One region of the Clavibacter rahimiani genome, then DNA from elsewhere that is predicted to be linked to it. Evidence: predicted binding sites of a transcription regulator. Region 1 holds the regulator's gene; each other region holds the start of a gene.

Evidence for each region. Region 1 encodes HrcA, which represses chaperone genes, less so after heat shock. Its sites were predicted from a motif close to TTNGCACTCGNNNNNNNCGAGTGCNAA; they were not measured.
Region 2: a site for HrcA is predicted at 2,400-2,426, ahead of groES (co-chaperone GroES). Genes of this name have one in related genera too.
Region 3: a site for HrcA is predicted at 3,426-3,452, ahead of groL (chaperonin GroEL). Genes of this name have one in related genera too.
Region 4: a site for HrcA is predicted at 2,148-2,174, ahead of ACT7CP_RS10985 (Hsp20/alpha crystallin family protein). Genes of this name have one in related genera too.

What each region holds. Positions count from the first base shown of each region.
Region 1 is NZ_CP199790.1:1,638,578-1,643,286, reverse strand. It holds gene ACT7CP_RS07815 (16S rRNA (uracil(1498)-N(3))-methyltransferase) at 1-661, opposite strand, end outside; gene dnaJ (molecular chaperone DnaJ) at 664-1,779, opposite strand; gene hrcA (heat-inducible transcriptional repressor HrcA) at 1,840-2,862, opposite strand; gene ACT7CP_RS07800 (DUF4870 domain-containing protein) at 3,055-3,450, shown strand; gene ACT7CP_RS07795 (VOC family protein) at 3,461-3,874, shown strand; gene hemW (radical SAM family heme chaperone HemW) at 3,926-4,709, opposite strand, start outside.
Region 2 is NZ_CP199790.1:2,809,178-2,813,886, reverse strand. It holds gene tsaD (tRNA (adenosine(37)-N6)-threonylcarbamoyltransferase complex transferase subunit TsaD) at 1-565, shown strand, start outside; gene ACT7CP_RS13265 (DUF4190 domain-containing protein) at 678-1,082, shown strand; gene ACT7CP_RS13260 (THUMP-like domain-containing protein) at 1,165-2,367, opposite strand; gene groES (co-chaperone GroES) at 2,512-2,808, shown strand; gene rarD (EamA family transporter RarD) at 2,939-3,892, shown strand; gene ACT7CP_RS13245 (ABC transporter substrate-binding protein) at 4,071-4,709, shown strand, end outside.
Region 3 is NZ_CP199790.1:2,702,396-2,707,104, reverse strand. It holds gene ACT7CP_RS12815 (DsbA family protein) at 1-518, shown strand, start outside; tRNA gene ACT7CP_RS12810 (tRNA-Thr) at 560-632, shown strand; gene ACT7CP_RS12805 (nitroreductase family protein) at 673-1,275, opposite strand; gene msrB (peptide-methionine (R)-S-oxide reductase MsrB) at 1,281-1,682, opposite strand; gene ACT7CP_RS12795 (DUF3263 domain-containing protein) at 1,919-2,248, shown strand; gene ACT7CP_RS12790 (LytR C-terminal domain-containing protein) at 2,282-2,854, shown strand; gene ACT7CP_RS12785 (cold-shock protein) at 3,090-3,308, shown strand; gene groL (chaperonin GroEL) at 3,497-4,709, shown strand, end outside.
Region 4 is NZ_CP199790.1:2,311,398-2,316,106, reverse strand. It holds gene ACT7CP_RS10990 (GNAT family N-acetyltransferase) at 1-1,541, shown strand, start outside; gene ACT7CP_RS10985 (Hsp20/alpha crystallin family protein) at 1,632-2,090, opposite strand; gene ACT7CP_RS10980 (hypothetical protein) at 2,213-2,563, opposite strand; gene ACT7CP_RS10975 (SDR family oxidoreductase) at 2,717-3,409, shown strand; gene ACT7CP_RS10970 (epoxide hydrolase family protein) at 3,426-4,595, opposite strand; gene ACT7CP_RS10965 (MarR family winged helix-turn-helix transcriptional regulator) at 4,689-4,709, shown strand, end outside.

The sequences.
Region 1 (4,709 bases):
CGCCGCCGGCCGCGCGGAGCGACTCGACCTCCGCCGGGCTGATGCCGCCCTCGGGTCCGACGACGAGGAGCACGTCGGTCGCCGGCCCGCCGGCCGGGGCGGACAGGTCGAGGCGGGACAGGCGCGCCTCGGCCGTGGGGTCGAGCACGAGGACGCGGCTGGTGGCGGCGAGGCGCACGAGGTCCTTCGTGCTCGCGAGCTCCTCGACCTCGGGCACGCGCGGCCGGATGGACTGCTTCACGGCCTCGCGCACAATCGCGCGCCAGCGCTCCCGGCCCTTGGCGACCTTCGCGCCCTCCCAGCGGGAGACGGAGCGCTGCGCCTGCCACGGGATCACGGCGTCCACGCCCAGCTCGGTGGCGGCCTGCACGGCCAGCTCATCGCGGTCGCCCTTGGCGAGGGCCTGCACGAGGACCACGCGCGGGGACGGCGCCGGGTGCGCCTCCACCGATCCGACGCGGAGCTCCAGGCGCTGGGCGGCCGCCGACGTCACGGTGCATGACGCGACGGTGCCGCGCCCGTCGCCGACGAGGAGCGCCTCCCCCGCGCGCACGCGGCTCACGATCACCGCGTGCCGCGCCTCCTGCCCGGTGAGCACGATGACGCGGTCGACCGCGAGGTCGCTCGCGCCCATGTCGTCGGCGAGGTAGAAGTGCGCCACAGTCAGACGTTGAGGAAGCGGTCGCGGAGCTTCTGGAAGAGGCCCTGCTGGAAGTGCGCCAGGTGCGGTGCCGGCGCCTTGTTGCGCTTCGCGAACTGCTGGATGAGGTCGCGCTCCTTGTGGTCGAGCTTCTGCGGCGTGACCACCTGGATCCCGATTTTGAGGTCGCCGCGCCCGGAGCCGCGGAGCTTCGTGACGCCGCGGCCGCGGACCGTGATGATCTCCGCGCTCTGGATGCCCGGGCGGAGCTCGAGGTCCACCGCGCCGTCGAGCGCCTCGATGTGCGCGTCGCTGCCGAGGATCGCGTCGACCATGCTCACCTCGACGGTCGCGAGGAGGTCGTCGCCGTTGCGGCTGAAGACGTCGTGGTGCGCGACCTTGATCTCGAGGTACAGGTCGCCGTTCGGGCCGCCCGCGGGACCGACCTCGCCGGAGCCGGGCATCTGGAGGCGGAGGCCCGTGTCGACGCCGGCCGGGATGTCGACCGGGACGGTGCGGCGCGCGCGGACGCGGCCCTGGCCGGCGCACGTGGGGCACGGGTTCGGGATGACCGTGCCGTACCCGCGGCAGGTGCCGCAGGGGCTCGACGTCATGACGTTGCCGAGGAGCGAGCGCACCTGGCGCTGGATGCTGCCGGAGCCGTGGCAGATGTCGCACGTGACGGCGCTCGTGCCGGGCTGCGCGCAGGATCCGTGACAGGTGTCGCACACGACGGCCGTGTCGATCTCGAGGTCGCGGTGCACGCCGAAGATGACCTCGTCGAGCTCGACCTCGACGCGGAGCAGCGCGTCCTGGCCGCGCTCCTGGCGCGACCGCGGGCCGCGCCCGCCCCCGCCGCCCTGCTGGCCGCCGAAGAACGTCTCGAAGATGTCGCCGAACCCGCCGAAGCCCTGGCCGCCCCCGCCGAACCCGGCCTGCGGGCCGAGGTCGTACTGCTGGCGCTGCTGCGGGTCGGACAGCACGTCGTAGGCGTGCGTCACGAGCTTGAACCGCTCGGCCGCGTCGGGGGCGTCGTTGACGTCCGGGTGGAGCTGGCGCGCCTGCTTGCGGTACGCCTTCTTGATCTCCTCTGGCGTCGCCTCGCGGCTCACGCCCAGTACTTCGTAGTGGTCAGCCACGTCGGGCCCTTCGGTGGTGATGGTCGTGGGGATCAGGGGCGGTGCGCCGGCGTGGAGCCGTCACCGCTCCTCGAGCAGGCGCGAGAGGTAGCGCGCGACCGCGCGCACCGACGCCATGTTGGTGGAGTAGTCCATGCGGGTCGGCCCCAGCACGCCGAGGCGCGCGAGCACGCCGCCGGACGAGCTGTAGCCGCTGGTGAGCACGCTCGTCTCGCCGAGGCCGAACGGCGCGTTCTCCCGGCCGATGCTCACGGAGACGCCGTGCTGGTCGGCCTCCATCTCGCCGAGCAGGCGCAGGAGCACCACCTGCTCCTCGATGGCCTCGAGGACGGGCGAGATGCTGCCCGGGAAGTCGCGCTCGGTGCGGGCGAGGTTCGCGGATCCGGCCAGCAGCAGCCGCTCCTGCCGGTTCGCGAGCACCTGCTCGACGAGCGTGCCCGCGAGCGCGGACGCGGCGGCGCGCTGCTGCGGCTCGACCTCGTCCGAGAGCGTCTCGAGGCGGGTCGCCGCCTCCGCGAGGCCGAGCCCGCCGACCGCCTGGTTGATGCGCGCGCGCATCCCGGCCAGGAAGGCGTCGTCCGGGTCGCCCGCGAGCTCGACGACGCGCTGCTCGACGCGGCCCGTGTCGGTGATGAGCACCGTGAGCACGCGCGTCGTCGACAGCGCCACGAGCTCGACGTGCTTCACATGGCTGGTGGCGAGCGACGGGTACTGCACGAGCGCGACCTGGTTGGTGAGCTGCGCGAGGAGGCGCACGGTGCGCGCGAGCACGTCGTCGAGGTCGACCGACTCGCCGAGGAACACGTGGATCGCCTGGCGCTGCGCCGGGGTGAGCGGCCGCACGTCGGCGAGCTGGTCGACGAACAGCCGGTAGCCCTTGTCCGTCGGCACGCGGCCGGAGGACGTGTGGGGCGCGGCGATGAGCTCCTCCTCCTCGAGGAGGGCCATGTCGTTGCGGATGGTGGCGGCCGAGACGCCGAAGGCGTGCCGCTCCACGATGGACTTGGAGCCCACGGGCTCGCGTGAGGACACGTAGTCCTGCACGATCACCCGGAGGACGTCGAGCCCGCGTTCCGAGACCATGGCGGCTCCCTCCTGGCACTCGTCGGTTCTGACTGCCAATCGTACCGCGGCGCGGAGCCTCCTCGGCATTGCCGGTCGCGCGTCGGCACCGGTACCGTGGTGAGGCCAGGCGCCGCCCGGCGCCACCCCGATCCGAAGCGGCCCGCCGACACGAACGCCGGCCGGCGCCGCGCACCGAGAGGCCCCACCGGAATGTCCGCACCCGACCCCCACCCCTACGGCGCCCCCGCACCGCTCACGCCGAGCGAGGACCGCCTGTGGGCGTCGCTCACGCACTTCCTCGCGATCCTCATCGTGCCGACGTTCATCGTGTGGCTCGTGTTCCGCGAGCGCGGCCGCTTCACGGACCAGGAGGGCAAGGAGGCGACGAACTGGACCATCAACGTGACCGGCGCGCTCGTCATCCTCAACGTGCTGCAGGCGATCTTCGTGGTCATCCCGATCCTCGGGATCCTCATCAGCCTCCTGCTCGGCCTCGTCATCTTCGCGGTGGTCGTGGTCAACATCGTCTTCGCGATCATCGGCGGCACGCGCGTCCAGAGCGGCCGCCCCTACCGCTACCCGCTCAACATCCGGTGGATCAAGTAGGCGGTCGCCGGTGAGCGCGCGGATCCGGCACGTCGCCATCGACTGCCGGGACCCGCACGCCCTCTCGCTCTTCTGGGCCGGCGTGACCGGGTTCGAGGAGGATCCGGACGAGCCGAACCGCCCCGGCGACGACGCCGCGTGGCTGGGTGACGCCGTCTCCGGGCTGGGCATCATCCTGCAGCGCGCGGACACGCCGAAGACGGGGAAGAACCGGGTGCACCTCGACCTCGCCCCCGACGACCGCACGCGCGACGAGGAGGTCGAGCGCGTCCTCGCGCTCGGGGCCGCGCTCGTGGCGGACCGGCGGAACGCGGACGGCAGCGGCTGGGTGGTGCTCGCGGACCCGGAGGGCAACGAGTTCTGCGTCGAGCGGAGCGACCTCGAGCGCGCCGCCGGCGACGACGTGGGCGCCGCCGTCCTCTGACGGCCGGGCGACGCGCGCCCGACGGGCTTCGCGCAGCCCGCCCTGGCGCGGTCAGCCCTCCAGGAGCCGGCGGACCACGGCGTCGGCGAGCAGGCGCCCCTGCAGCGTGAGCACGAGCGTGCCGGCGAGGGCCGCGCGCGGATCCACGAGCCCGTCGGCGATGAGCCCCGCGACCTGCCGGCGGCCCTCCGCGGTGAGCGTGGGGATCGCCAGGCCGTCGCGGATGCGGGCGCCGAGCAGCACGCGCTCCACCTCGCGCGTCGCGTCGTCGAGCGTCTCGCGGCCGGCGCCGGGCGACGCGCCCGCGAGCACGCGGTCGGCGTAGGCCGCCGGGTGCTTGACGTTCCACCAGCGCACGCCGCCCACGTGGCTGTGCGCGCCGGGACCGACGCCCCACCAGTCGTGGCCCTGCCAGTAGGCGAGGTTGTGGCGGCTGCGGCGTCCGCCGCGCGCCCAGTTGCTCACCTCGTACCACTCGTACCCGGCCTCGCCGAGCAGGCGGTCGGCGAGCTCGTACATGTCGGCCTGCAGGTCCTCGTCGGGCTCGGGCACCTCGCCGCGGCGGATCTGCCGGGCGAGCTTCGTGCCGGGCTCGACGATGAGCGCGTAGGCGGAGAGGTGGTCGGGCTCCTGCGCGATGGCCTGCTCGAGCGAGGCGCGCCAGTCGTCGAGGGTCTCCCCCGGCGTGCCGTAGATGAGGTCGAGGCTCACCTCGAGGCCCGCCGCGCGCGCGCCGCGGACGACCGGGGCGATGCGCGCGGGGTCGTGCGTGCGCTCGAGCGTGGCGAGCACGCGCGGCACCGCGGACTGCATGCCGAAGGACACGCGCGTGAAG
Region 2 (4,709 bases), 1.2 Mb from region 1:
CATCGACGACGCCGCGGGCGAGGCCTTCGACAAGGTCGCGCGCGTGCTCGGCCTGCCGTACCCCGGCGGCCCGCACATCGACCGGGTCGCGGCCGGCGGCGACCCGAAGGCGATCCGCTTCCCCCGCGGCCTCAGCCTCTCGAAGGACATGGAGCGCCACCGCTACGACTTCTCCTTCTCCGGCCTCAAGACCGCGGTCGCCCGCTGGGTGGAGAAGCGTCAGGACGCCGGCGAGCCCGTCCCCGTGGCGGACGTCGCCGCGAGCTTCCGCGAGGCCGTCGTCGACGTGCTGCTCACCAAGGCCGTCGCCGCGTGCGTCGACCACGGCGTGCCGCGCCTCCTGCTCGGCGGCGGCGTCGTCGCGAACGCGCGGGTGCGCGAGCTCGCCGCGGAGCGGTGCGCGGCCGCGGGCATCGAGCTGCGGATCCCGCCCCTGTCGCTCTGCACGGACAACGGCGCGATGATCGCGGCGCTCGGCGCCCGCCTCATCGTGTCCGGCCGTGCGCCGTCGGGCCTCGCGTTCGGCGCCGACTCGACCCTGCCGGTCACCGTCGTCCAGGTCTGACCGCCCCCGTCCCCGCGTCGCCGCGGGCGGGACCCCCGTCCGGGGCATTTCCGCGTGCCGCTGAATCCGGGCCCCGCATCACGGTATGTTCCCAGGGACGAAAGGAACGACAATGACCGATCCGCAGAATCCGGACCGCTCCGCCAACGACTTCCCGCCCGCTCCCGGCCAGCCGTCCTACCCGGCGGCGCCCGCTGCCGGATCCGGCTCGCCCTACGCGGCGCCGTACCAGCCCGGCCAGGGCGGTGCCCCGGCCTCCAAGGGCCTCAGCATCACGTCCATGGTGCTCGGCATCGTGTCCGTGGTCACGATCCTCTTCTGGTTCCTCTCGGCGCCCCTGGGCATCGCGGCCATCGTCACGGGCATCCTCGGCAAGAAGCGCAACCCCGACGCGAAGGGCTTCTGGCTGACCGGCATCATCACCGGCATCGTCGGCCTCGTGCTCGCCGTCGGCCTCGCGATCCTCGGCTTCATCGCCCTGGCCGCGCTGCAGGAGCAGGGCTACACCGCTCCGTAGCACGCACCACCCGCACGCCACGACGCGGCCGTCCCCTCGGGGCGGCCGCGTCGTCGTGTCCCGGCCCGTCGGCGGAGCGGCCTCAGCCCGCGTCGACCCCGTGCCGGTCCGCGAGGATCGCGACCCGCCGGCCGCCCACGCGCGTCGCGATGAGCGTCGCCGACGCGTCGCCCTTCAGCTGCAGCCGCGTGCGCAGCCGCGCCGGGTCGACGTCGACCCCGCGCTTCTTGATCTCGAGCGTCCCTATCCCGCGCGCCCGCAGCTCGCGCTTCAGCCGCTGCTCGTCGAGCGGCAGCACCTCGCGCACGCGGAACCCGCGCGCGAAGGGCGTCGCCTGCTCTCGGTCGGACGTGATCCACGCGATGCCCGCGCCGACCATGTGCCCGTCGAGCGACCGGGCCACGTCGCCGATGAGCCGCGCGCGGATCACCGCGCCGTCCGGCTCGTACAGGTGCGCGCCGAGCTCGCCGAGCTCCGCGTCCTCGCTGTCGGCGGCCGAGGTGAGCTCCGCCTGCGACCCGCCCGCGATCACGAGCGCCGCCCGCCGCACGCCGTCGCGCCGCGTCGGCCCGAACCACAGGCCCATCTCCACCGCCTGCCCGTCGACGGAGACCCACTGCGCCTCGGCCTCCTCGGGGATGAGGTCGCGGTCGAGCCCCGGCCCGAGCTTGATCCCGGCGGCCCGCCCCGCCGCGAGCGCGAACGCGGCGGAGAGGGTGGGGGAGTAGGCGTCCGGATCCGAGATGCGCCGGGTGGAGGAGTGCCCGTCCGTGCGGCGCGCCGGGTCGAGGTACACGCCGTCGACGCGGCCGGCGTCGAACGCCTCGGCCGTGCCCTGCTCGACCTCGGCCTCGGGGAACGGCGCGAGGTTCCAGCCGGCGACCGCCGCCGTCACCTCGTCGCGCTCGACCGCCGTGACGCGGATCCCGATGGCCGCCATCGCCATCGCGTCCCCGCCGATCCCGCAGCCGAGGTCGGCGACGTGCGCGACGCCGGCCTGCTGGAACCGGCCCGCGTGCTGCGCCGCGACGGCCAGCCGGGTCGCCTGCTCGAGCCCCGCCTCGGTGAAGAGCATGCGCTCGGCGAAGTCGCCGAACTTGACGCGAGCCCGGGCCCGCAGGCGGGCCTGCGTGAGCACGGCGCTGACGCGGGCGGGCGAGTGCCCCTCGGCCCGCAGCGCGCTGACGATCCGGACCATGTCGTCACCCGGCCGGGGCTCGGGGAGGGAGTCGAGCAGGCGGAGCCCCTCGAGCGAGAGCACCTCGCGGAGGTCGGTCTGATCCATCCGCCCACCGTACCGGGGCCGCTCCCCACGGATTGGCACTCGCGTTGCACGAGTGCAAGCCCAGCCCGTAGAATCTCACCTGGCACTCTCCCCCGGGGATTGCCAATCAGTCTTGTCCCGTATGTGAGAAGGAAGAGGTCAACCGTGTCGGTCTCCATCAAGCCGCTCGAGGATCGCATCGTCATCCAGCAGGTCGAAGCCGAGCAGACCACCGCGTCTGGTCTGGTCATCCCCGACACCGCCAAGGAGAAGCCCCAGGAGGGCGAGGTCGTGGCCGTGGGCCCCGGTCGCATCGACGACAACGGCAACCGCGTCCCGCTCGACGTCGCCGTGGGCGACAAGGTCATCTACTCCAAGTACGGCGGAACCGAGGTCAAGTACGACGGCCAGGACCTCCTCGTCCTCTCCGCGCGCGACGTGCTCGCCGTCATCGAGCGCTGACGCTCCGCACACCGCGACACCGCACCACAGCACCACCCGGGAGCCCGGCCGACACGTTCGGCCGGGCTCTCGCGCGTCACGGGGTCGCCGCGTGGCCGGGCCGCGGTCGCCCCGGCGCTAGCCTCGTCGAGTGACGCGCCCCGCCTCGGAGTCCTCGACCCGCACCGGCCTCCTCGCTGCCGTCGGCGCCTACGGGCTGTGGGGCGTCCTCCCCGTCTACTTCCTGCTGCTCGCGCCCGCGGGGGCCCTCGAGATCGTCGCCTGGCGGATCCTCTTCTCGCTCGTGGTCTGCGCCCTCGTCATCACGGCTGCCCGGCGCTGGTCGCACGTGCTCGCGATCGTGCGGCGGCCGAGGCTCCTGTTCGGCCTCGCCCTGGCGGGCCACCTGATCCTCGTGAACTGGACCGTCTACGTCTACGGCACGCTCTCCGGCCACGTCGTCGAGACCGCGCTCGGCTACTTCATCAACCCGATCGTCACGGTGCTGCTCGGCGTGATCCTCCTGCGCGAGCGCCTGCGCCCCCTGCAGTGGAGCGCGGTGGCGCTGTCCGCGATCGCGGTGGCCGTCATCGCGATCGGCTACGGCCAGCTGCCGTGGGTCTCGCTCGCGCTCGCCGGGTCCTTCGGCCTGTACGGCCTCGTGAAGAAGCGCGTGAGCGGCGGGGCGGACGCGCTGTCCGGCCTCGCGATCGAGACCGCGTGGCTGGTGCCCGCGTCCACGACCATGCTCGTGATCACCGGCGCGGGCGCGGGGCTCACCCTCGGTCAGGTCTCGCTCGGGCACACGCTCCTGCTCGTCAGCACGGGGGTCGTGACCGCGGGGCCGCTCCTCCTCTTCGGCTTCGCGGCCGGGCGCCTGCCGCTGTCCGTGATCGGCCTCACCCAGTACCTGGCCCCGCTGCTGCAGTTCGCGTTCGGGGTGTTCGTGATGCACGAGGCGATGCCGCCCGAGCGCTGGGCCGGCTTCGCGATCGTCTGGGCGGCGCTCGTGCTGCTCACGGTCGACATGCTCCGCGCGTCCCGCCGCACCATCCCGGTCGCCGAGCGCGCACAGAGGGAAACGCCGGTCGCCGAGGGCATCTGATTCGGATCCCGTCGCGCATTCGCCGGATGGTAACGATCAGGTCGCGTTACACGCTGGAAATGCCGATGCATTGTGTCCGTCTCATCCGCACCCTAGGGTCGCACCAGGCGAGGCGCGCATTCGCGTGCCTCATGCACCACATTCCCGAGCATCACCACACACATCCATAAGGAGCACCATGAGCGCATTCGGCAGGGCTTCGGCCTCCCGCTCACGATCCGCCCGCACCGCCCTCAGCGCCGTCACCGTCGCGGTGGCCGGCGCCCTCGTCCTTGCCGGCTGCTCCAGCAGCAGCGGCGGGAGCGACGGGGGCGCGACGGCCGATGGCGGCCTCGAGCTGAAGATCGGCACGATCCTCCCCCAGACCGGCTCGCTGGCCGTCCTCGGCCCGCCCGAGTTCGCCGGCGTCCACCTCGCCGAGCAGGAGATCAACGACGCGAAGGCCGGCATCACGGTCAGCGTCACCGACAAGGACTCGGGCGACACCACCACCGACATCGCGAGCCAGTCGGCCACGTCGCTCATCGCGGACGGCAACAGCGCCATCCTCGGTGCCGCGTCCTCCGGCGTCTCGAAGACCTTCATCGACCAGGTCACGCAGGCCGGCGTCGTGCAGCTGTCGCCGGCGAACACGTCGCCCGACTTCACGACCTACGAGGACGACGGCTACTACTGGCGGACCGCCCCCTCGGACGTGCTCCAGGGCCGCATCCTCGGCAACAAGATCCTCCAGGACGGCAAGACCAACGTCTCGATCCTCTACATGAACGACGCGTACGGCACCGGCCTCCGCGAGAACATCAAGAAGACGCTCGAG
Region 3 (4,709 bases), 1.1 Mb from region 1:
CGCAGATGGAGGGCTGGCTGCAGTCCGGCGCCGCCACCGTCGAGATCCACCCGGTCGCCATCCTCACCAGCAAGTCGCAGGCCTACTCGCTGCGCGCGGCCAACGCCGCCGCCTGCGTCGCCGACTCCTCGCCCGACGACTTCTGGGCCTTCAACTCGGCGCTGTTCGCGGAGCAGCCGGCCGAGCAGAGCACGGGCCTCAGCGACGACCGCATCGTCGAGCTGGCCGAGAAGGCGGGAGCCGGTTCGCCCGACGTGGCGAAGTGCGTGTCCGACCAGCGCTTCCAGTCGTGGGTGAACGGCGCGACCGACCGGGTGCTCGACGGCGACATCCCCGACTCGAACGTGGAGAAGGTCGTGGGCGCGCCCGTGATCGTCGTGGGCGACCGCCAGTACACGGGCCAGCCCGACGACGCCAAGGCGTTCGCCGCGTTCGTCCTCCAGGCCGCGGGCCAGGACGCGACGCCCGCGCCGACCGAGGCGCCGACGCCCACCGAGACGCCGACCACCGCCCCGTAGCGCGGCTCCTATGATGGATCGACGGCCCGCGAGGGACGTCGGCCGGCCTGGCGCAATTGGTAGCGCACCGCACTTGTAATGCGGCGGTTACGGGTTCGAGTCCCGTGGCCGGCTCCGAGACGGGAGCCGCCCCCGTGGGGCGCGCGGCGCGGGATCAGTCGAGGACCGTGATCATGCGCTCGCCCTCGACGGTCGAGCGGGGGCCCTTGTCGTCCGGCTCCGCGGCCCCGACGTACAGCCAGCCGAGGAGCTCCTCGCCCTCGCGCAGGTCGTGCATGCGCCGCACGGCGTCGCTGCGCGTGAGCGATCCGGTGCGCCAGAAGACGCCCCACCCCTGCTCCTCGAGCAGCAGCGTGAGCGCGTGCGCGACACCGGCGGCGACGGCCTCCTGCTCCCACCCCGGCACCTTGCGGCTCGGCGCCACGCAGGCGACGACGGCGACGAGCAGGCTCGCCCGGTGGGTCTTCTTGCGGTGCTTGCCGGATCCGGGGTCGCCCGCGGCCTCGTCCATCGCGGCGCCGAGGCGGTCGCGGGCCGCGCCGCGGATCTCGATGATCCGCCACGGCCGCAGCCCGCCGTGGTCGGCCAGCCGCGAGGCGGCCTCCACGAGCGGGACGAGGGCCTCGTGCGTCGGCGCGGCCTCGCCGACGGACGAGCGCGACCGTCGGTCGCGCAGCGCCGTGAGCACCGGGCCGGCCCATCCGGGTGTGCCGGGCGCGGACGGGTCGGCGTCGCCGCCCGCCCGATGCCGCGGCACGTCGGTCACTCCGCGGTGCGGAACGACATGGAGACCGAGTTCATGCAGAACCGGTCGCCGGTGGGGGTCTGCGGCGCGTCGTCGAAGACGTGCCCGAGGTGGGATCCGCAGCGGGCGCAGACGACCTCGACGCGCTTCATGCCGAGGCTCGTGTCCGTGTACAGCTTGACCGCGTCGCTCTCCTTGGGCGCGTAGAAGCTCGGCCATCCGCAGTGGGAGTCGAACTTGGTGTCGCTCGTGAAGAGCTCGGCGCCGCAGGCCTTGCAGCCGTAGACGCCGGTGCGCTCCTCGTCCAGCAGCTCGCCGGTCCAGGGGCGCTCGGTGGCCTGCTGGCGCAGCACCGCGTACTCCTCGGGGGAGAGCTCCTGACGCCACTGGTCGTCGGTCTTCTCGATCTCGTAGGCCATGGTGCGGGTCCTTTCTCGCTGGTCGATCCTAGGGGCGGCGTCCCAGCGCGCCTCCAGGGGGAACCGCCGCGACGGCCCGGGGATTCCTCCATCCGGGGAACTCCCGGCCGGGCGTGCGGTGTCGGCGGCCCCGTCGCGGAGCCCGTCCGGAGCGGCCGGGGACACCCCGAGCGCGTGAGCGGGGCGCCCAGGGAGGCGCACCTAGTATGTGGGGGATGTCGGGGAAGGAGCACGCCGTGGACCAGCGCGAGACCCGCCCCGCGACCGCCCCGGTGGCCGAGCAGCGTCCCGCCGTCGAGCTCGACGACCGGGCACGCGCGGTGCTCGACTTCGAGCGGGACTGGACGCGTCACGCCGGTGCGAAGGAGGAGGCGATCCGCCAGACCTTCGGCATCTCCGCCACGCGCTACTACCAGCTGCTGGGCGCCCTCCTCGAGACGCGTCAGGCGCTCGCCTACAACCCCCTCCTCGTGGGGCGCCTCCTGCGCCTCCGCGAGACGCGCGCCGCCGCCCGTGCGGCCCGCGCCCTGCCCGCCGGTCTCCCGCACCGTCCGTCCGCGCGCTGACCCCGCGCCCCACCGAGGAGACACGAGACCGCCATGCCCTCCCACGCTCCCGATCGCTTCGACGACGTCCCCGGTGACCTGAGCCGCGTGGGCGCACACCGCGCACCCCGTCCGCGTCACCACCGGTTCCGCGCCTTCGCCTGGGCTGCGCTCGCGACGGGCGTCCTCGTCGGGCTGGGCGTCGTCGGCCTCTTCGTCATCGACGACCGCGTCTCCTTCACCGACATCATCCCGAGCGACAGCGCATCCGAGGCGGCGGCCCCCACGGAGGTGCCGACCGCGGCGCCCACCGCGGTCCCCGGCATGGTCGTGACCGTCCTCAACGGCACGCGGACCTCGGGCCTCTCCGCGCGGGCCGCCGCGACGCTCGAGTCCGGGGGCTGGAAGGTCGGGTCGCGCGCCAACGCCAGCACGTCCGACATCACCGCGACGACCGTCTACTACTACGACGCCGCGGACGAGGGCGCCGCGCGAGGACTGGTCCAGGCGCTGGGGGTGGGCGACGTGCAGCAGTCGGACCAGTTCCGGCCCGCGGAGGGCACCCCGTCCGCGTCGGCGCCGCGGCTGACGGCCGTGCTCGGCTCGGACTACGCGTCCCGCGGCTGACCGGCGGCGCACCCGCGGCGCACCGCAGACCACGCGACGCGCCTCCGTGGAGGAACCGGACCGCGGATCACGGGCCCTGGCTATGGTGCTGCCTGGTCGCACGCCCGTCGCGCACCAGGCGCTGCATGCGGTGAGTCCCGAGGGCGTGGCGCGGGGTCGATGCAGGGCTCCGCGGACGACCCGGGGGTGGCGGCACCGCGCCCTCGACACCGCGCAGTCGCACATGGAGAAGCACATGGCCAACGGCACCGTGAAGTGGTTCAACGGGGAGAAGGGGTTCGGGTTCATCACCGTCGACGCCGTCGAGGGCGGACCGGCCCAGCAGGACGTCTTCGTCCACTACTCGGCGATCGAGATGTCCGGCTACAAGGTCCTGGAGGAGGGGCAGCGCGTCGCCTTCCAGATCGGGCAGGGCTCCAAGGGCCTGCAGGCCGAGAACGTCACCCCCGCCTAGAGGGGCACCGCCACGACGCCGTCGCCCACGAGGGCGACGGCGTCGTCGCGTTCCCCGGGCCGCCCGGCCTGTGAGCGGCTCGCTTGCACTCCCGTAGGGCGAGTGCCAGAATCGTCCCTGGCACTCCCTCACGGGGAGTGCTAGACGACTGCCTTTTTCCTGACGTCCGGGAGGGACGAGAGATACACATGGCTAAGATCATCGCTTTTGACGAAGAAGCCCGCCGCGGCCTCGAGCGCGGCCTGAACATCCTGGCCGACGCGGTCCGCGTGACCCTCGGCCCGCGTGGCCGCAACGTCGTCCTGGAGAAGAAGTGGGGCGCCCCCACCATCACGAACGACGGCGTCTCCATCGCCAAGGAGATCGAGCTCGACGACCCGTTCGAGAAGATCGGCGCGGAGCTCGTCAAGGAGGTCGCCAAGAAGACCGACGACGTCGCCGGTGACGGCACGACCACCGCGACCGTCCTCGCGCAGGCCCTGGTCCGCGAGGGCCTCCGCAACGTCGCCGCGGGCGCCGACCCCATCAGCCTCAAGCGCGGCATCGAGAAGGCCGTCGCCGCCGTCACGGAGGAGCTGAAGCTCGCCGCGAAGGAGATCGAGACCAAGGAGGAGATCGCCGCCACCGCGTCCATCTCCGCCGGCGACGCCACCATCGGCGCGATCATCGCCGAGGCCATCGACAAGGTCGGCAAGGAGGGCGTCGTCACCGTCGAGGAGTCGAACACCTTCGGCACCGAGCTCGAGCTCACCGAGGGCATGCGCTTCGACAAGGGCTACCTGTCGCAGTACTTCGTCACCGACCCCGAGCGCCAGGAGGCCGTGTTCGAGGACGCGTACATCCTGATCGTCAACTCGAAGATCTCGAACATCAAGGACCTGCTGCCGATCGTCGACAAGGTCATCCAGTCGGGCAAGCAGCTCCTCATCATCGCGGAGGACGTCGACGGCGAGGCCCTGGCCACGCTCGTCGTGAACAAGATCCGCGGCATCTTCAAGTCGGTCGCCGTCAAGGCCCCCGGCTTCGGCGACCGCCGCAAGGCGCAGCTGCAGGACATCGCCATCCTCTCGGGTGGCCAGGTCATCGCCGAGGAGGTCGGCCTCAAGCTCGAGAACGTCACCCTCGACCTGCTCGGCACGGCCCGCAAGGTCGTCATCACCAAGGACGAGACCACGATCGTCGACGGCGGCGGCGACGCCACCGAGATCGCGGCCCGCGTGCAGCAGATCCGCAACGAGATCTCCAACACCGACAGCGACTACGACCGCGAGAAGCTCCAGGAGCGCCTCGCGAAGCTCGCGGGCGGCGTGGCGGTCATCAAGGCCGGCGCGGCGACCGAGGTCGAGCTCAAGGAGCGCAAGCACCGCATCGAGGACGCCGTCCGCAACGCGAAGGCCGCCG
Region 4 (4,709 bases), 670 kb from region 1:
CCGCCGCGCTCGACGCGATCGACCTCGTGCTCGACCTCCGCGACCGGCTCGGGATCACCGACGAGGTCCTGCCCGTCTACCTCGACGAGATCCAGAGCACGCTCTCGGCCGCGGCCTTCTCGCGCCTCCGCGACGTGCCCGACGCGCGCGGCCTCCTCACCGCCTCGTACGCCGAGGTCGAGTCGACGATGGACGAGGGCCACCCGTGCTTCGTCGCGACCAACGGCCGCATCGGCTTCGACCTCGACGACCACGACCGGTACGCGCCCGAGGCGGGTCAGGACGTCCGGATCCTCTGGCTCGCCGTGCACGAGCGCCTCGCGCACTTCGCCGCCGTCGACGGCCTCGACCGGGACGCGTTCCTCGACGCGGAGCTCGGCGCGTCCGTCCGCGACCGCTTCCGCGCGCGGCTCGCCGACCTCGGCATCGACCCCGCCGCCCGCGTGCTCGTCCCCGTGCACCCGTGGCAGTGGGAGAACGTCGTCACGGTCACGTTCGCCGGGCTCGTCGCGACGCGCGACATCGTGCTCCTCGGCACGGGCGACGACGAGTACGGCGCCCAGCAGTCGATCCGCACCTGGGCCAACCGCACGACCCCCGAGCGCTGCTACGTGAAGACGTCGCTGTCGATCCTCAACATGGGGTTCACGCGCGGGCTGTCGCCGGCCTACATGGCCGTGACCCCGGCGATCAACGACTGGGTGCACGCGCTCGTCGTGGGCGACGCGGAGTTCGCGCGGCTCGGCTTCGGGATCCTCCGCGAGGTCGCGTCCGTCGGCGTGCGCGACGCCCGCGTCGACTCGGCCCTGCCGCCCGGCCACGCGCACGGGAAGATGCTGTCCGCGCTCTGGCGCGAGTCGCCGGTGCCGGGACTCGCGGAGGGCGAGCGGCTCATGAGCATGACGAGCCTCCTGCACGTCGACGCGGCCGGTGCCCCCGTGATCGGGGCGCTCATCGACGCGTCGGGGATCGGTGCCGCGGCCTGGCTCCGCCGCTGGCTCGACGCCTACCTCGTGCCGCTCGCGCACGCGCTCCTCGCGCACGACCTCGCGTTCATGCCCCACGGCGAGAACGTGATCCTCGTGCTGCGCGACCACGTCGTCGTCCGCGTGCTGATGAAGGACATCGCCGAGGAGGTGGCCCTGTTCGACCCGGAGCGGGACCTGCCGGAGGACGTGCGGCGGATCCGGATGGACGTCCCCGAGGACGAGCGCGCCCTCACGGTCTTCACCGACGTGATGGACGGCTTCCTCCGCTTCGCCGCCGCGCTCCTCGAGGACCGCGACGACCTCGGACCCGACGGCCTGTGGCGCGTGGCCGCCGAGGCGCTCGCCGACCACGAGCGCGCGCACCCGGAGCTCGCGGAGCGCGCCGCCCGGTTCGACCTCTTCGCGCCGTCGTTCGCGCGCTCGTGCCTCAACCGGCTGCAGCTCCGGGACAACCGGCGGATGGTCGACCTCGCCGACCCCGTGCTCCAGATCCACGGCTCGCTCGTGAACCCGCTCGCGATCCACGCGGGGCTCCGGCCGCGCATCGGCTGACCCGGCGCCCCCGGACATGCGAGGAGCCGCCGCCCGCGGTGCGGACGACGGCTCCTCGTCGTGGGCGGCGCCGAAGGGGCACCGGGCGGATCAGCTCGCGGCGGACGCGCCCTGCTCCACCGTCAGCGTGCGCGCGTCCTGGCCCTGGGGCTCCTCGGACGTGACCGCGATCTTGCGCGGCTTCGCCCGCTCGCTCACCGGGATGGTGACGCTGAGCACGCCGTTGGCGTAGTGCGCCGAGATGCGCTCGGTGTCGATGCCCTGGCCGAGCGTGAGCTGGCGCAGGAACGTGCCGGCCACGCGCTCGCGGGTGAGCCAGCGGACCCCGGGGTCGCCGGCGAGCGTGCGCTCCGCGCGGATGGTCAGCAGCTGGCCGTCCACGTCGATGTCGACCGAGCCCGGGTCGATGCCCGGGAGGTCGGCGGCCAGCACGTAGGTGTCGCCCTCGCGGTGCAGGTCGATGGGCATCGGACGGTTGGCCTGGCGGGTCTCGGCCAGGGCGCCCATGGCGCGGTCCAGCTCGCGGAACGGATCGAAGGTCATGTTCATGCTCGACTCCTCTGATGATCTGTGGGGTTGAGCCCCCTCGGCTCAACTGCGTCGAGATTAGCACTCGGGGCATGCGAGTGCCAAGCCGTTCGCCCAGGGCGAATGGCGCTCTGACCACCGGTTCAGGCGCGTCGGCGGAGGTCGCGCTCCATGCGCCCGATGAGGGTCCAGACCGCGCGTGAGAGGTCCGGATGCTCCAGCGCGATCCCGCGCAGCAGCCGGTACTCGAAGCGCGCGACGACGCCCGGCGCGGTCGACGGATGGCGCACGCGCGCGAGCTCCTCCGCCACGCCGTCCGCCTCGAGCGCGTCCTGCCGGAGGGTCGCCACCACGTGCTCGTCCACGGTGGGCAGCTCCGGGATGACCTCCCACGGGTCGTCGCCGTTCCGGCAGCGGTGCTCGATCACGGCGTCCAGCTCGTCGCGGGCCTCCTGGCGCAGCACCTCGAGGCTGGCGGGGAAGCGGGCGTGCACGGGCGGATCCTCTCGGTGCGGGTCGGGGCGGGGACCCGGCCTCGCGACCGGGTCCCCTTCACGCTACGTCATGCCCCGGACGGCCCCGGACCGCACCGGGCGGGGAGGCCGGACGCCGTGGGTAGCCTGGAGGCCCGGCCACCAGGAGGACCCATGACCGACACCGCCCGCCCCGTCGCCCTCGTCACCGGGGCCACCCGCGGCATCGGCCGGGCGATCGCCGAGGACCTCGGCCGCACCCACCGCGTCATCGTCCACGGGCGCGACCGGGACGCGGTCGACGCGCTCGCCGCCTCCCTCCCCGACGCCGTCGGCTGGGCCGCCGACCTCGCCGCGGGCGGGCTGGAGGGATCCGTCCCCGCGCTCGACCGGCTCGATGTGCTCGTGCACTCGGCCGGCGTGATCGGCGGCGACGCCGTCGACCGCACGCCCGTCGAGGAGTGGCGCCGGGTGTTCGAGGTCAATGTCTTCGCGGTCGCCGAGGTCACGCGGATCCTCCTGCCCGCGCTCCGGGCGGCCCGCGGGCAGGTCGTGCTCGTCAACTCCGGATCCGGCTTCACGGCGAATCCCACGGGCGGCGTCTACGCGGGATCCAAGTTCGCCCTCCGCGCCCTCGGCGACGCCCTCCGCGAGGAGGAGCGCCCGCACGGCGTGCGCGTCTCGAGCGTGCACCCGGGCCGCGTCGCCACCGACATGCAGCGCGAGCTCCGCGCCAAGGAGGGCGGCGAGTACGACGAGGCGCGCTACCTCGAGCCCGCGTCCGTCGCGCGCGCCGTGCGCCTCGTGGTCGACCAGACCCGCGACGGCACCCTCGAGTCGGTGTCGCTGCGGCCGTTCGGGGGCTGACCCGCCGGGTCGCGGATCAGCGCCCGCGGAACGTCGTCCGGATGTCGTCGACGAGGAGCCCCGGCTGCTCGAGCAGCGCGAAGTGCCCGCCGCGCGCGACCTCGCTGAACAGCACGAGGTCCGTGTACCGGCGCTCCGCCCAGCGGCGCGATCGGCGCACGTACTCGCCCGGCATGACGCTGAGCCCCGTCGGGATGGTGATCGGCGCGTCGATCGTGCCCGGCGTCGCCCAGCCGACCTGCGCCGACTCCCAGTAGAAGCGCGCCGCGGAGGCCGCCGTGCCGGGCAGCCAGTACAGCATCACGTCGTCGATCATCTCGTCGAGCGCGAAGAGCGCCTCGGCGTCGCCGTGCTCGTCGTGGGATCCGCCGACGTCCTGGAACATGGCGTAGATCCACGCGGCGAGCCCCGCGGGGGAGTCCTGCAGCGCGTACCCGACGGTCTGCGGCCGGGTCGACATCATCTGCGAGTAGCCGGACAGCTGCTGCCAGTAGTGCCCGGTCTCCGCCATCATCCGCCGCTCCTCGTCGGTGGCCTCGCGCATCTCGTCGTCCGTGGGCATGAAGGGCGCCATGTTGAGGTGGATCGCCCGGAGCCCGATGCCCTCCGCGGCCTCGAGGGCCGCGAGCTCGGACGTGACCGACGCTCCGAGGTCGCCGCCCTGCGCGTACCAGGCGTCGTAGCCGAGGCGGCGCATGAGCTCGGCCCAGGCGCGGGCCGTGCGCCGCGCGCCCCAGCCCGTGCCCGTCGGCTTCCCCGAGAAGCCGAAGCCGGGGAGGCTCGGGATCACGACGTGGAAGGCGTCCTCCGCGGAGCCGCCGTGCGCCACCGGGTCGGTGAGCGGGCCGATCGCGTGGCGGAACTCGAGGACCGAGCCCGGCCAGCCGTGCGTCAGCAGCAGCGGACGGGCGCCGGGCTCGGGGGAGCGCACGTGCAGGAAGTGGATCCGCAGGCCGTCCACCTCCGTCGTGTGCTGGCCCCAGCCGTTGAGCAGCGCCTCGGTGCGGCGCCAGTCGTAGCCGTCGGCCCAGCGCTCGACGAAGCGCCGCATGCGCGCGAGCTGCGGGCCCTGGGAGGTGTCGCCGACGGTCTCGGGATCGGGCCAGCGGGTGGCGAGGAGGCGGCGGCGGAGGTCGTCGAGGTCGGCCTCGGGGACGTCGAGGCGGAAGGGGGTGATGGCGGACATGCGCGGCTCCGATGGGGGTCGTGGCGCGCGGCGGATGCCTGCGCTCGGAGATCATCTTCACACAAGACGATCTGAACCGGATACGATCTCGGCATGACCTCCCCCGCCGCCTCC